2 regions of the Acidovorax sp. LjRoot117 genome follow, and region 1 is predicted to be linked to the other one. Evidence: predicted binding sites of a transcription regulator. Region 1 holds the regulator's gene; the other holds the start of a gene.

Region 1 (5,580 bases):
GGTGCCTGCGCGGCCTGCCACGGCATGGATGGCAAGGGCAACCAGGCCCTGGGTGCGCCCAACCTGACCGATGACATCTGGCTGCACGGCTGGGGCGAAGCCGCCATCACCGCCATGATCAACAACGGCAAGACCAACCAGATGCCCGCGCAGGCGGACAAGCTGACCGAAGCGCAGATCGGCGTGCTGTCGGCCTATGTGTGGAGCCTGTCGGGCAAGCAGGTGGCGGCGGCCAGGTAGGCCCGGGCACCTGACCACGCCGGGCGGCGCGACAGCCAGCGCCGCCCTGCGGTCCGCACCGCGCATCCCTCCCGCCAGCCAGGGCCTCACCGTTTCAAAAGCCAGCACCACGAGCCACACCATGAAGCCACCCAGCGGGCCTGCCCGCAAGGTCATCCCCATCGCGCCGGTCGCGGCCGATGCGTCGTCGTCCCAGGGCGAGATCGTCTCGCTGTACGAGGCGCAAAAGAAGATCTACCCCCGCTCCATCAGCGGCGTGTTCGCGCGCTGGCGCTGGGCCATGGTGTTCCTCACGCAGCTCGTGTTCTACGGGCTGCCATGGTTCGAGTGGGGGCAGCGCCAGATGGTGCTGTTCGACCTGGGTGCGCGGCGCTTTTACATCTTCGGCCTGGTACTGTACCCGCAGGACTTCATCTACCTCACGGGCCTGCTCATCATCTCGGCGATGTCGCTGTTCCTGTTCACCGCAGTGGCGGGGCGGCTGTGGTGCGGCTTTGCGTGCCCGCAGACGGTCTACACCGAGATGTTCATGTGGATCGAGCACAGGATCGAGGGGGACCGCAGCGCGCGGCTGCGGCTGGACAAGGGGCCGTGGACGGCAGAGAAGGCGGTGAAGAAGTCGCTCAAGCAGCTGGCGTGGATGTCGGTGGCGCTGTGGACGGGTTTTACCTTCGTGGGCTACTTCGTGCCCATCCGCACGCTGGGCAGCGAGCTGCTGGCTTTCTCGGGCGGGTGGCAGATGTTCTGGGTGCTGTTCTACGGCGTTGCCACCTACGGCAACGCGGGCTACATGCGCGAGCAGGTCTGCAAGTACATGTGCCCCTATGCGCGCTTTCAGAGCGCGATGTTCGACAAGGACACGCTGGTGGTGAGCTACGACCCCGAGCGGGGCGAGCAGCGCGGCCCGCGCAAGAAGGACATCGACTACAAGGCCCAGGGCCTGGGCGACTGCATCGACTGCTCGCTGTGCGTGCAGGTCTGCCCCGTGGGCATCGACATCCGCAACGGGCTGCAGTACGAGTGCATCGGCTGCGGGCTGTGCGTGGACGCCTGCAACACCGTGATGGACAAGATGCAGTACCCGCGCGGGCTCATCCGCTATTCCACGCAGAACGGCGTGGCGAACCGGTGGAGCCAGTCGCAGATGCTGCGCCGGGTGCTGCGCCCGCGCGTGCTGATCTACACCGCGATCCTGGCAGCGCTGTGTCTTGCCATGCTGGCCAGCCTGGTCACGCGCACACCGCTGAAGGTGGATGTGGTGCGCGACCGTGCGGCCTTGTCACGCATCGTGGCCGGGGGCAAGCTCGAGAACATCTACCGCCTGCAGATCATGAATGCGACCGAGGGGCCGCAGCGCTACCGCATCGCCGCCCGCGGGCTGACCGCGCTCGAAGTGGCCTCGGAGGCCGAGGTGGACATCGGTGCCGCGGAATCCCGCTGGGTGGCGGTGCGGCTGCAGATTCCGTACGGATCGGCCGCGCCGGGCTCGCACGCGGTGCAGTTTGACGTGCAGGCGGTGGACCGAGCCGCCCATGTGACCGAGAAATCCGTTTTCCTGGTGCCGCGCTGAGGCGCTGCACCGCCCGAGAAGATTTGCAAGGAGTACTGACATGCCATCGAATCCCGCCATCGGCCGCAACGGCCCAGCCATCTCTGCCAGTTCCACAGGTCCGGGCGCCGCGCCCGCCGCCGCCCCGTGGTGGAAGTTCGGCCACGTCTGGCTGGTCATCGCCGGGCCCGCCATCGTGATCGTGGCCGGCTTCGTCACGCTGTGGCTGGCCATCTCGCGCCCCGACCCGGTGGTGGCGGAGGACTACTACCGCCAGGGTATCGAGATCAACAAGACGCTGGAAAACCCATCCAAGAGCCTGGCGCCCGCGGTCAAGGGCCGCAACCACGCCGCCACGCCGGTGCAGGACCAGCCGCGTTGAGTCGCCCACCGGCTGACCGGCTGCGACGACGACAACAACAACACCGGCGAGCACCGGCGGCCCCTGCGGTACCGCCGTGCCCGCTCGCCCCGCGAAGGAGACTGCAAGTATGTGGACGCAACGCCTGATGTGGATTGCCTGGCCCGCCTTTTTGATGGCCGGCGTGATGGAGATGCTGGTCTTTGCCCTGGTCGATCCGCACGACCTGCACTGGTTCGGCCAGCCCCTGGCACTGTCGCGCGAGGGGGTCTATACCCTCGCGTTCTTCGCGTTCTGGGCCGTCACGATGGCATCGAGCGCGCTGACCACGCTGCTGGCGATGTCGCCGTTCGAGCTGAACCGCTGCCCCGTGCCGCCGGGGGAGCGCCCTGACGATTGCCGCAAGACATCGTGCTCCTGATGTGCCGAGGTGTGCCGAGCCAGCGTGTGGTGAAAACGGCGTTTTGAAAACGACAGCGCCGGCTCGAAGCCGGCGCCGAAGTCCTGGCCTGTGGTGGTGCTCAGTGGCAGGCTTGCTGGCTGTTCACGATGCGCTTGAGTGCGTCGGTATCGAGGATGCGCACATGGCGCTGCTTGACCTCGACGATGCCTTCTTCGACGAACTTGGAGAACGTGCGGCTCACGGTCTCGAGCTTGAGGCCCAGGTAGCTGCCGATCTCTTCGCGCGTCATCCGTAGCACCAGCTCGGACTGCGAGAAGCCCCGTGCGTGCAGGCGCTGCACCAGGTTCAGCAGGAATGCGGCCAGCCGCTCTTCGGCGCGCATGCTGCCCAACAGCAGCATCACGCCATGCTCGCGCACGATCTCGCGGCTCATGATCTTGTGCACGTGGTGCTGCAGCGCCGTGACCTCGCGCGAGAGTTCTTCGATGCGGTCGAATGGCATCACGCAGACTTCGGCGTCTTCCAGCGCCACGGCATCGCAGGTGTGCTGGTCGTTCACGATGCCGTCGAGGCCGATGATCTCCCCGGCCATCTGGAAACCGGTGACCTGGTCGCGGCCGTCTTCGGTCGCCACGCAGGTCTTGAAGAAGCCGGTGCGGATGGCATACAGCGAGGTGAAGGTCTCGCCGTTGCGGAACAGCGTGGTGCCGCGCTTGACCTTGCGGCGGGTGGCCACGACCTCGTCGATGCGCTGCAACTGCTCATCGCTCAGGCCGACAGGCATGCACAGCTCCCGCAGATTGCAGTTGGAGCAGGCGACTTTCATGGTGAGCGGGTTCATAGGTACAGCTGGTTGGGGTTCGGGCGTTGCACCCCGTGGTGGCGAGGCTTCGCTGCGGACCGGGGGTGGGCGACTGACATGCATCAAATTGTCGCTGGTCGGCTGGTGACATCACTTGACGTAGATCAAGGACGCGAGGAACAGCTTACGGCACAGTGGCAACGTACGCAAGGATGCTTCCAATGACTGCTGTTTCGCCCGAGCTGCTGCGCCGCTTCGATGTGCCAGGGCCCCGCTATACCTCCTACCCCACGGCCGACCGCTTCGTCGAGGCCTTCGGGCAGGACGACTACGTGCTTGCGCTGGAGCAGCGCCGCGCGGGCACCGGGGCCAAGGCGCTGCCGCTGTCCCTGTACGTGCACATTCCGTTTTGCGAATCGCTGTGCTACTACTGTGCGTGCAACAAGATCATCACCAAGCACCATGACCGCGCCGATGTCTACCTGCGCTACCTGAGCCGCGAGATCGACCTGCACACCGCCCACTGCGGTACCGGGCAGGTGGTGAGCCAGCTGCACCTGGGCGGGGGTTCGCCCACGTTCCTGTCCGACGACGGGCTGCGCGAGCTCATGGCCATGCTCAAGCGCAGCTTCACGCTCGCGCCGGGCGGCGAGTACTCGATCGAGGTGGACCCGCGCACGGTGGATGCCAGTCGCCTGGCGGTGCTGGCCGAGCTGGGCTTCAACCGGCTGAGCTTCGGCGTGCAGGACTTCGACCCCGAGGTGCAGAAGGCCGTGCACCGCATCCAGCCCGCGGAGCAGGTGTTCTCGCTGGTGGAGTCGGCGCGCGCGCTGGGCTTCGAGTCGATCAACGTCGACCTCATCTACGGCCTGCCGCGCCAGACGCCCGAGTCGTTCGACCGCACGCTGGCCCAGGTGGTGCAACTGCGGCCCGACCGCATTGCGCTGTATGCCTACGCGCACCTGCCCGAGCGCTTCAAGCCGCAGCGCCGCATCGTCCCGGCCGAGCTGCCCATGGGCGGGGCCAAGGTGTCGATGCTGTCGCGCTCGCTCGATGCCTTCATGGCCGCAGGCTACGTGTACGTGGGCATGGACCACTTTGCGCTGCCCGACGACGCGCTGGCCGTGGCCAAGCGCCAGGGCCGGCTGCACCGCAACTTCCAGGGCTACAGCACCCAGCCCGACTGCGACCTCATTGGCCTCGGGGTATCCGCCATCGGCCGGGTGGGTGCCACCTACAGCCAGAACGCGAAGACCCTGGACGAGTACTACGACTTCTTGAACCAGGGCCGGCTGCCCGTGGTGCGCGGCCTGGCGCTGACGCGCGACGACCTGGTGCGCCGCGCCGTGATCATGGCGCTGATGTGCCAGGGCGAGCTGCTGTTCGAGCCGCTGGAGCAGGCGTGGCTCGTCGACTTTCGGCGTTACTTCGCGGCCGAGATCGAACAGTTGGAGGAGATGGCGGACCAGGGGCTGGTGCAGATCCGCCAGGACGGCATCGCGGTGACCGCCATGGGCTGGTTCTTCGTGCGCGGCATCGCGATGGTGTTCGACCGCTATCTGCAGGCCGACCGCAACCGGGCGCGGTTCTCGCGCATCATCTGATGCCCGGCCTCACCGCCCGCGCCCACGGGGTGCCTTCAGGCGCTTGCCCACCATGCTGCTCACGGTAGCTTCGACCGCTCTGCTCATGGGCCTTGCCGGCGGGTCCCATTGCCTGGCCATGTGTGCGGCGCCCTGTGGGGCGCTGGTGGGGCAGGGGGGCGGGCCTGCGGCGGGTGCCGTGGCGCAGCCGGTGCGGTGGTTGCCGCGCGGCGGCGTGGTGCAGCGCACGGCGGCGTTTCACGCGGGCCGGCTGGCGGGCTATGCCCTGGCAGGCGCCCTCGCGGCCCTGGCCATGGACAGCCTGGCATGGCTGACCCAGCACACCATGGCGCTGCGCCCCGCCTGGACCCTGGCGCATGTGGCGGTGATGGCCTGGGGCCTGATGCTCATGGTGCAGGCACGCCAGCCGCAGTGGGTGGAGCAGGCGGGCCGGGCGGTGTGGGCGCGTGTGCGCCCGCTGGTCCAGGCCCCGGGGGGCGTGCTGCTGGCGGGTTTCCTGTGGGCGCTGATGCCCTGCGGGCTGCTGTATTCGGCCTTGCTGGTGGCCGCGCTCAGTGGCGGTCCGGTGCAAGGGGCGCTGGCCATGGCGCTTTTTGGCGTGGGCAGCGGCCTCTGGCTGGC
Region 2 (5,580 bases), 450 kb from region 1:
CCATGCGCTGTGCGGCATCTCCACCGACATCACCGAGCGGCGCAAGGCCGAAGAGTCGCTGCGCATCGCCGCCACGGTGTTCGAGTCGTTCGAAGGCATGGTGGTGACCGGGCCGGACCAGCGCATCCTGACGGCCAACCAGTCGTATGCGCGGCTGACGGGCTACTCGGTGCAGGAGCTCGTGGGCGAGACGCCGCGGCTGCTGCAATCGGGCCGCCACGACACGCATTTCTATACCGCGCTCAAGGACGCGCTCAGCGCCACCGGTGGCTGGCAGGGCGAGGTCTGGAACCGCCGCAAGAACGGCGAGGTGTACCCCGCGTGGATCACCGTCACCGCGGTGCGTTCGCCGCAGGGCGAGATCACGCACTACGTGGGCACGCAGACCGACATCTCGGCCCGCAAGGCGGCGGAGGAAGAGATCCGCCTGCTGGCGTACTACGACCCGCTGACGGGTCTGCCCAACCGGCGCCTGATGGCCGACCGCCTGCAGCATGGACTCGCGAGTGCGGCGCGCATGGGCACCGGCGGTGCGCTGCTGTTCGTGGACCTGGACAACTTCAAGGACCTGAACGACACGCAGGGCCACGAGATCGGCGACCAGCTGCTGTGCCAGGTGGCGGCCAGGCTGGGCGGCGTGCGCCAGGGCGTGACCGTGGCGCGCCTGGGCGGTGATGAGTTCGTCCTGCTGATCGAGGGGCTGAGCCCTCAGCCCGCGGAAGCCGCGGCGCAGGCCGAGGCGGTGGCGCGCACCGTGTTGCTGGCGCTGGGGCAGGGCTACCCGCTGGGCGGGCGCATGTACCACGGCTCCTGCAGCATCGGCGTGGCCTTGTATGCCGATGCGCAGGGCTCGGTGGACGAGCTGCTCAAGCGCGGGGACCTGGCCATGTACCAGGCCAAGGCGGCAGGGCGCAACACGCTGCAGTTCTTCGACCCCCGCACGCAGGCAGCCGTGTCGGCCCGCACCGCACTGGAGGCCGACCTGCGCGAGGCCCTGCGCGACGGACAGTTCCTGCTGCATTACCAGGCGCAGATCAGCCAGTTTGACGGCATGGTGGGGGCCGAGGCGCTGGTGCGCTGGCAGCACCCCGAGCGGGGCCTGGTGTCGCCGGGGGAGTTCGTCCCGGTGGCGGAGGCGTCGGGCATGATCGTGCCGCTGGGCGCGTGGATCTTGCGCACCGCGTGCGTGCAGCTGGTGCAGTGGGCGCAAAGCCCGGTGACTGCCCACTGGAGCCTGGCCGTGAACGTGAGCGCGCGCCAGTTCCGCCACCCCGACTTCGTCGACGATGTGCTGACCATGCTCGAAGAGACCGGCGCCGACCCGCAGCGCCTGAAGCTGGAGCTGACCGAGACCCTGCTGCTGGACGACGTGGAAGACACCATCCTGCGCATGACCACGCTGCGGGCTTTGGGCATCCGCTTCTCGCTCGATGACTTCGGCACGGGCTATTCCAGCCTGGCGTACCTCAAGCGGCTGCCGCTGGACCAGCTCAAGATCGACCAGGGCTTCGTGCGCGATCTGCTCACCGACGCCAACGACGCCAGCATTGCGCGCGCCATCGTCACCCTGGCGCAGACCATGGAACTGGGCGTGATCGCCGAGGGCGTGGAGACCGCCGAGCAGCGCGACATGCTGGCCAGCCTGGGCTGCCACGTGTGGCAGGGCTACCTGTTCGGACGGCCGGGCCCGGCCAGCGCGCTGCTCGCCGTGCCCGAGATCGTGTTGGCCTGAGAACATCGTCGTCGCCTTCTTCGCTGTCTTCGCTGTCTTAGCGGTGGTGGCCTCGGGCACGGCCGGCATGGCGCGGGATGCGGGGTCTGCAGGCCTGGGCATCTTGCGGCTGGTCGGCCCGTCTGTCGCCATTGGATGACATCGCTGCGCGGCGCGATGCAGTAGGGTCAAGGGCGCTTGATGGTCCAGCCCATGGGTGGCCCTGGTGCACGGTTGGCGTGCGTGGCGCGTTGAACAACAAGGAGCACCCGATGACAAACACCACAACCCCCACGATGACCTCCGGTCTTCGCCTTTTCTTTTCTGGCGCCGCCGCTGCGCTGCTGATGGCTGTGGCGGGCGGTGCGCAGGCACAGGGCTACGTCAACGCCACCGTCGGCGGCGAACTGGCACCGGGTGTGTATGGCCGCATCAACATCGGCAACGCGGCACCGCCACCCGTGCTGTACGCCGAGCCCGTGATCATCCACCGCCCTGCGGTCGTGGTGCCCCGCGCGCCCATCTACATGTACGTGCCGCCCGGCCATGCCAAGAACTGGGGCAAGCACTGCGGCCGCTACAACGCCTGCAACCAGCCGGTCTACTTTGTGCAGGAGCCCCCACCGCGCCGGGGTCCTCCCCACCATCGCGGCCCGCACGGGCGCGATGACCGCCGCTGGGACGACGACCACCGCCATGGCGGCAAGCACGACCGGGACCGTGGACGTGATCGCCACGGCGACGACGACCGGGGACGCGGCCACGGCAAGGGGCACGGGCACGGCCACCGCGATTGAGGGGTGAGCTGGCGGCCTGAAGCGCCCAGCGCCCTTTCCAGCCTCCCGCGCCTTCCTGAGCCTATAGGCCTGGAAGGCGCTGCCATTTGCGCCAGCGCAGACGCTGCGAAGGTGGCAGCGGTTAAGCTCGGGCCTCTATGGCCCAAGTCACTTTCTCACCCCCGTTCACCACCCCTTCGGACGTTGCCAATCATCTGAGCCAGCGCGGCTATGCCGTGCTGTCCCCGGCCGATGTGGCCCACTTCATCGGCGGCGACTTGCCGGCGTTGATGGCGCTCAATCGCGACTGGGACAGCCTGCCGCCCGATGAATTTCTGAAAGACGGCGGACGCTACCGCCGCCGTCGCCACGCGTGCTTCGTGGTGCAGGGCGGGCAGGTGCAGCAGGTGCCGCACCGCGCCCACTGGCAGCCGGTGGAATACAACGCGCTGCACGGCGGCATGGAGCGCTGGTTCGCGCCCATGGAGCCCGCCACCGTGGCCCAGCCCGCATGGCATCAGTTGCTGGCGGCTCTGGCCAACGTCTCCGACGCCGTGTTTGCAACCAACGCCAATGCGCCGCAGCCCTGGTTCGTGGAGGCGCACCAGTTCCGCATCGACACCACCGACGGCATCGGCCGCCCCACGCCCGAAGGCGCGCACCGCGACGGCGTGGACCTGGTGGCCGTGTTCCTGGTGGGGCGCGCGGGCATCAAGGGCGGCGAGACGCGGGTGTTTGAAGCCCATGGCCCGAGCGGCCAGCGCTTCACCCTGACCGAGCCATGGTCGCTGCTGCTGCTGGACGACGCGCGCATGATCCATGAGTCCACCCCCATCCAGCCGGTGGACGCTGCGGGCCACCGCGACACGCTCGTGGTCACCTGCCGGCGCGGCAACTTCCAGGGTGCGGACGTGGTGGGGACGGTGCCGGCGGGCGGCTGACCCGGCCAGGCCTGCGGGATGCTGGCCGGCGCAGCGTCAAACCCTGCGGGCTCGCGGGAATGACTGCGCCGCATTTGATGCGAATCAAGATGCAAGGTATGGTGGACGTTCACACTGGCGTCAGACGGGCCCGCCACAAGCCGGCCCATCCCCCTTTCCATCCACTCCAAGGAGAAGCACCATGTTCAAGCACATTCTGGTTCCTGTAGACGGCTCGGAGACCTCCGCACTGGCGGTGTCCAAGGCCGCCGCCCTGGCCAAGACCTTCGGCAGCGCAGTGACGGCGGTGTATGTGGTCGACCCCTATCCCTTCACCGGCGTGGGCGCTGATTTCGCCTACGGCCAGGCGCAGTACATCAACGCCGCCACCGCAGAGGCCAACACGGCGCTCGAAGCCGCCCGCAAGGCCATGGCCGAAGCGGGCGTGCAGGTGACCACCGTGGTCGGCGAAGGCCATGCCGTTCACGACGGCATCCTGCGTGCGCTGGAGAGCACCGGCGCCGACCTCATCGTGATGGGCTCCCACGGCCGTCGCGGCCTGGAAAAGCTGGTCCTGGGCAGCGTCACCCAGCGGGTGCTGGGTGTGGTGCACATCCCCGTGCTGGTCGTTCGCACCTGATCACCGCAAACAGCACCGCCCCATGACAAACGGCTCCCAAGGGAGCCGTTTTTCGTTGGAATTCTTGACAACGCCGCCCATCGCCACAGCCATGGAAACTGGCACGCCCCCAGGCCAGTGCACCCGTGGAACTGGCTTTGCCAGGCCACTGGGTGCGTCCCCCTTGGGGGGAAGGCGCGAAGCGACTCAGGGGGACTTCCTGTTCTCCAGGCCACCGGGTGCGTCCCCCTTGGGGGAAGGCGCGAAGCGACTCAGGGGGTTACTCTATTTTCGCGCCAGAAGCTTCAACGATCCCCTTCCATTGCACATACTCGGTCTTGAGCAGCGTGCCCAGCTGCGCTGGCGACATGGCTTCGGGCTCCGCGCCTTGCGCGTGGATGGCGGCCTTCATGTCGGCGGTGGCCAGCAGCTTGTTGACTTCGGCATTCACCGCGGCCACCACGTTGGCAGGCGTGCCTGCGGGTGCGAACACGCCGTACCAGGTGCTCACGTCAAAGCCCTTGAAGCCCGACTCGGCCACGGTGGGCACATCAGGCAGCGACGAGCTGCGCTTGGCCGACGTGACCGCCAGTGGGCGCAGCTTGCCGGACTTGATCTGGCCCATGGCCGAGGGCAGCGACGACACCAGCAGGTCCACGTTGCCCGCCAGCGCATCCATCAGCGCGGGGTTGGAACCCTTGTACGGGATGTGGCTGAGCTTCACGCCCGCGGCCTTCTCGAACAGATCGCCCGCCAGGTGGATGGACGTGCCGTTGCCGGGCGAGCCGTAGGTCACGGTGCCGGGCGCGGCCTTGGCGGCGGCCACCACGTCGGCCAGGCTCTTGTACTTGGAGTTCACGCTGGTGGCGATGACCACGGGCGTGTAGGCCACGTGGGCCACGGGCGTCAGGTCCTTGGTGGGGTCCCAGGGCAGGTTCTTGTACAGCCAGGGGCCGATGACCAGGTTGTCCTTCTGGCCCATCACCAGGTCGTAGCCGGTCGGGGCGGCCTTGACAGCCTCGCCGATGCCGATGGTGCCGCCGGCGCCGGCCTTGTTGTCGGCCACCACGGTCCACTTGGCGCTCTCGGTGAGCTTGGTGGCCACCAGGCGCGACAGGATGTCGGTGCCGCCGCCGGGCGGGAAGGGCACGATCAGGCGGATGGGCTTGTTGGGGTAAGCGCCGGACGCGGCCGGGGTGGCGGCCGTCTGGGCCTGGGCGGTGGCACCCATCGCCAGGGCGAGCGCGGTGAAGGAAGAAAGCAGGGTGCGAATCATGGTCAGATATGTCTCCGTCGGTTCAATGAAATGGGCGGGCGGCGTTGCCCATGTGCATGGGCCGCGCGCCGCTCTGCCGGTCTTGGTGCCAGCACCCGGGGATGATCGCTGATCCGCCGGGGGCCCTGCCTTGCCAATCCAGGGTGGCAGCATCGCCGCTGGCGATGGCTGCCGCACCGGGCGGCGAACGCATGGACTACATGCGCTCGAAAATCGCGGCGATGCCCTGGCCGCCGCCGATGCACATGGTCACCAGCGCGTAGCGGCCCTGCACGCGC

Evidence for each region. The regulator FNR, encoded in region 1, switches genes on or off when oxygen is low (the NO sensors DNR and NnrR bind a similar motif). The targets are predictions, from matches to a motif close to TTGATNNNNATCAA.
Region 2: the regulator FNR is predicted to act here: its motif matches at 3,503-3,516, upstream of ACSQ3D_RS08080 (universal stress protein).

What each region holds. Positions count from the first base shown of each region.
Region 1 is NZ_CAXUPO020000002.1:140,034-145,613, forward strand. Features, by position in the region: gene ccoP (cytochrome-c oxidase, cbb3-type subunit III) at 1-240, shown strand, start outside; gene ccoG (cytochrome c oxidase accessory protein CcoG) at 362-1,810, shown strand; gene ACSQ3D_RS06055 (FixH family protein) at 1,851-2,171, shown strand; gene ACSQ3D_RS06060 (hypothetical protein) at 2,281-2,571, shown strand; gene fnr (fumarate/nitrate reduction transcriptional regulator Fnr) at 2,672-3,394, opposite strand; gene hemN (oxygen-independent coproporphyrinogen III oxidase) at 3,577-4,959, shown strand; gene ACSQ3D_RS06075 (sulfite exporter TauE/SafE family protein) at 5,012-5,580, shown strand, end outside.
Region 2 is NZ_CAXUPO020000002.1:592,944-598,523, forward strand. Features, by position in the region: gene ACSQ3D_RS08065 (EAL domain-containing protein) at 1-1,732, shown strand, start outside; gene ACSQ3D_RS08070 (hypothetical protein) at 1,984-2,508, shown strand; gene ACSQ3D_RS08075 (2OG-Fe dioxygenase family protein) at 2,646-3,428, shown strand; gene ACSQ3D_RS08080 (universal stress protein) at 3,610-4,047, shown strand; gene ACSQ3D_RS08085 (tripartite tricarboxylate transporter substrate binding protein) at 4,307-5,302, opposite strand; gene bktB (beta-ketothiolase BktB) at 5,499-5,580, opposite strand, start outside.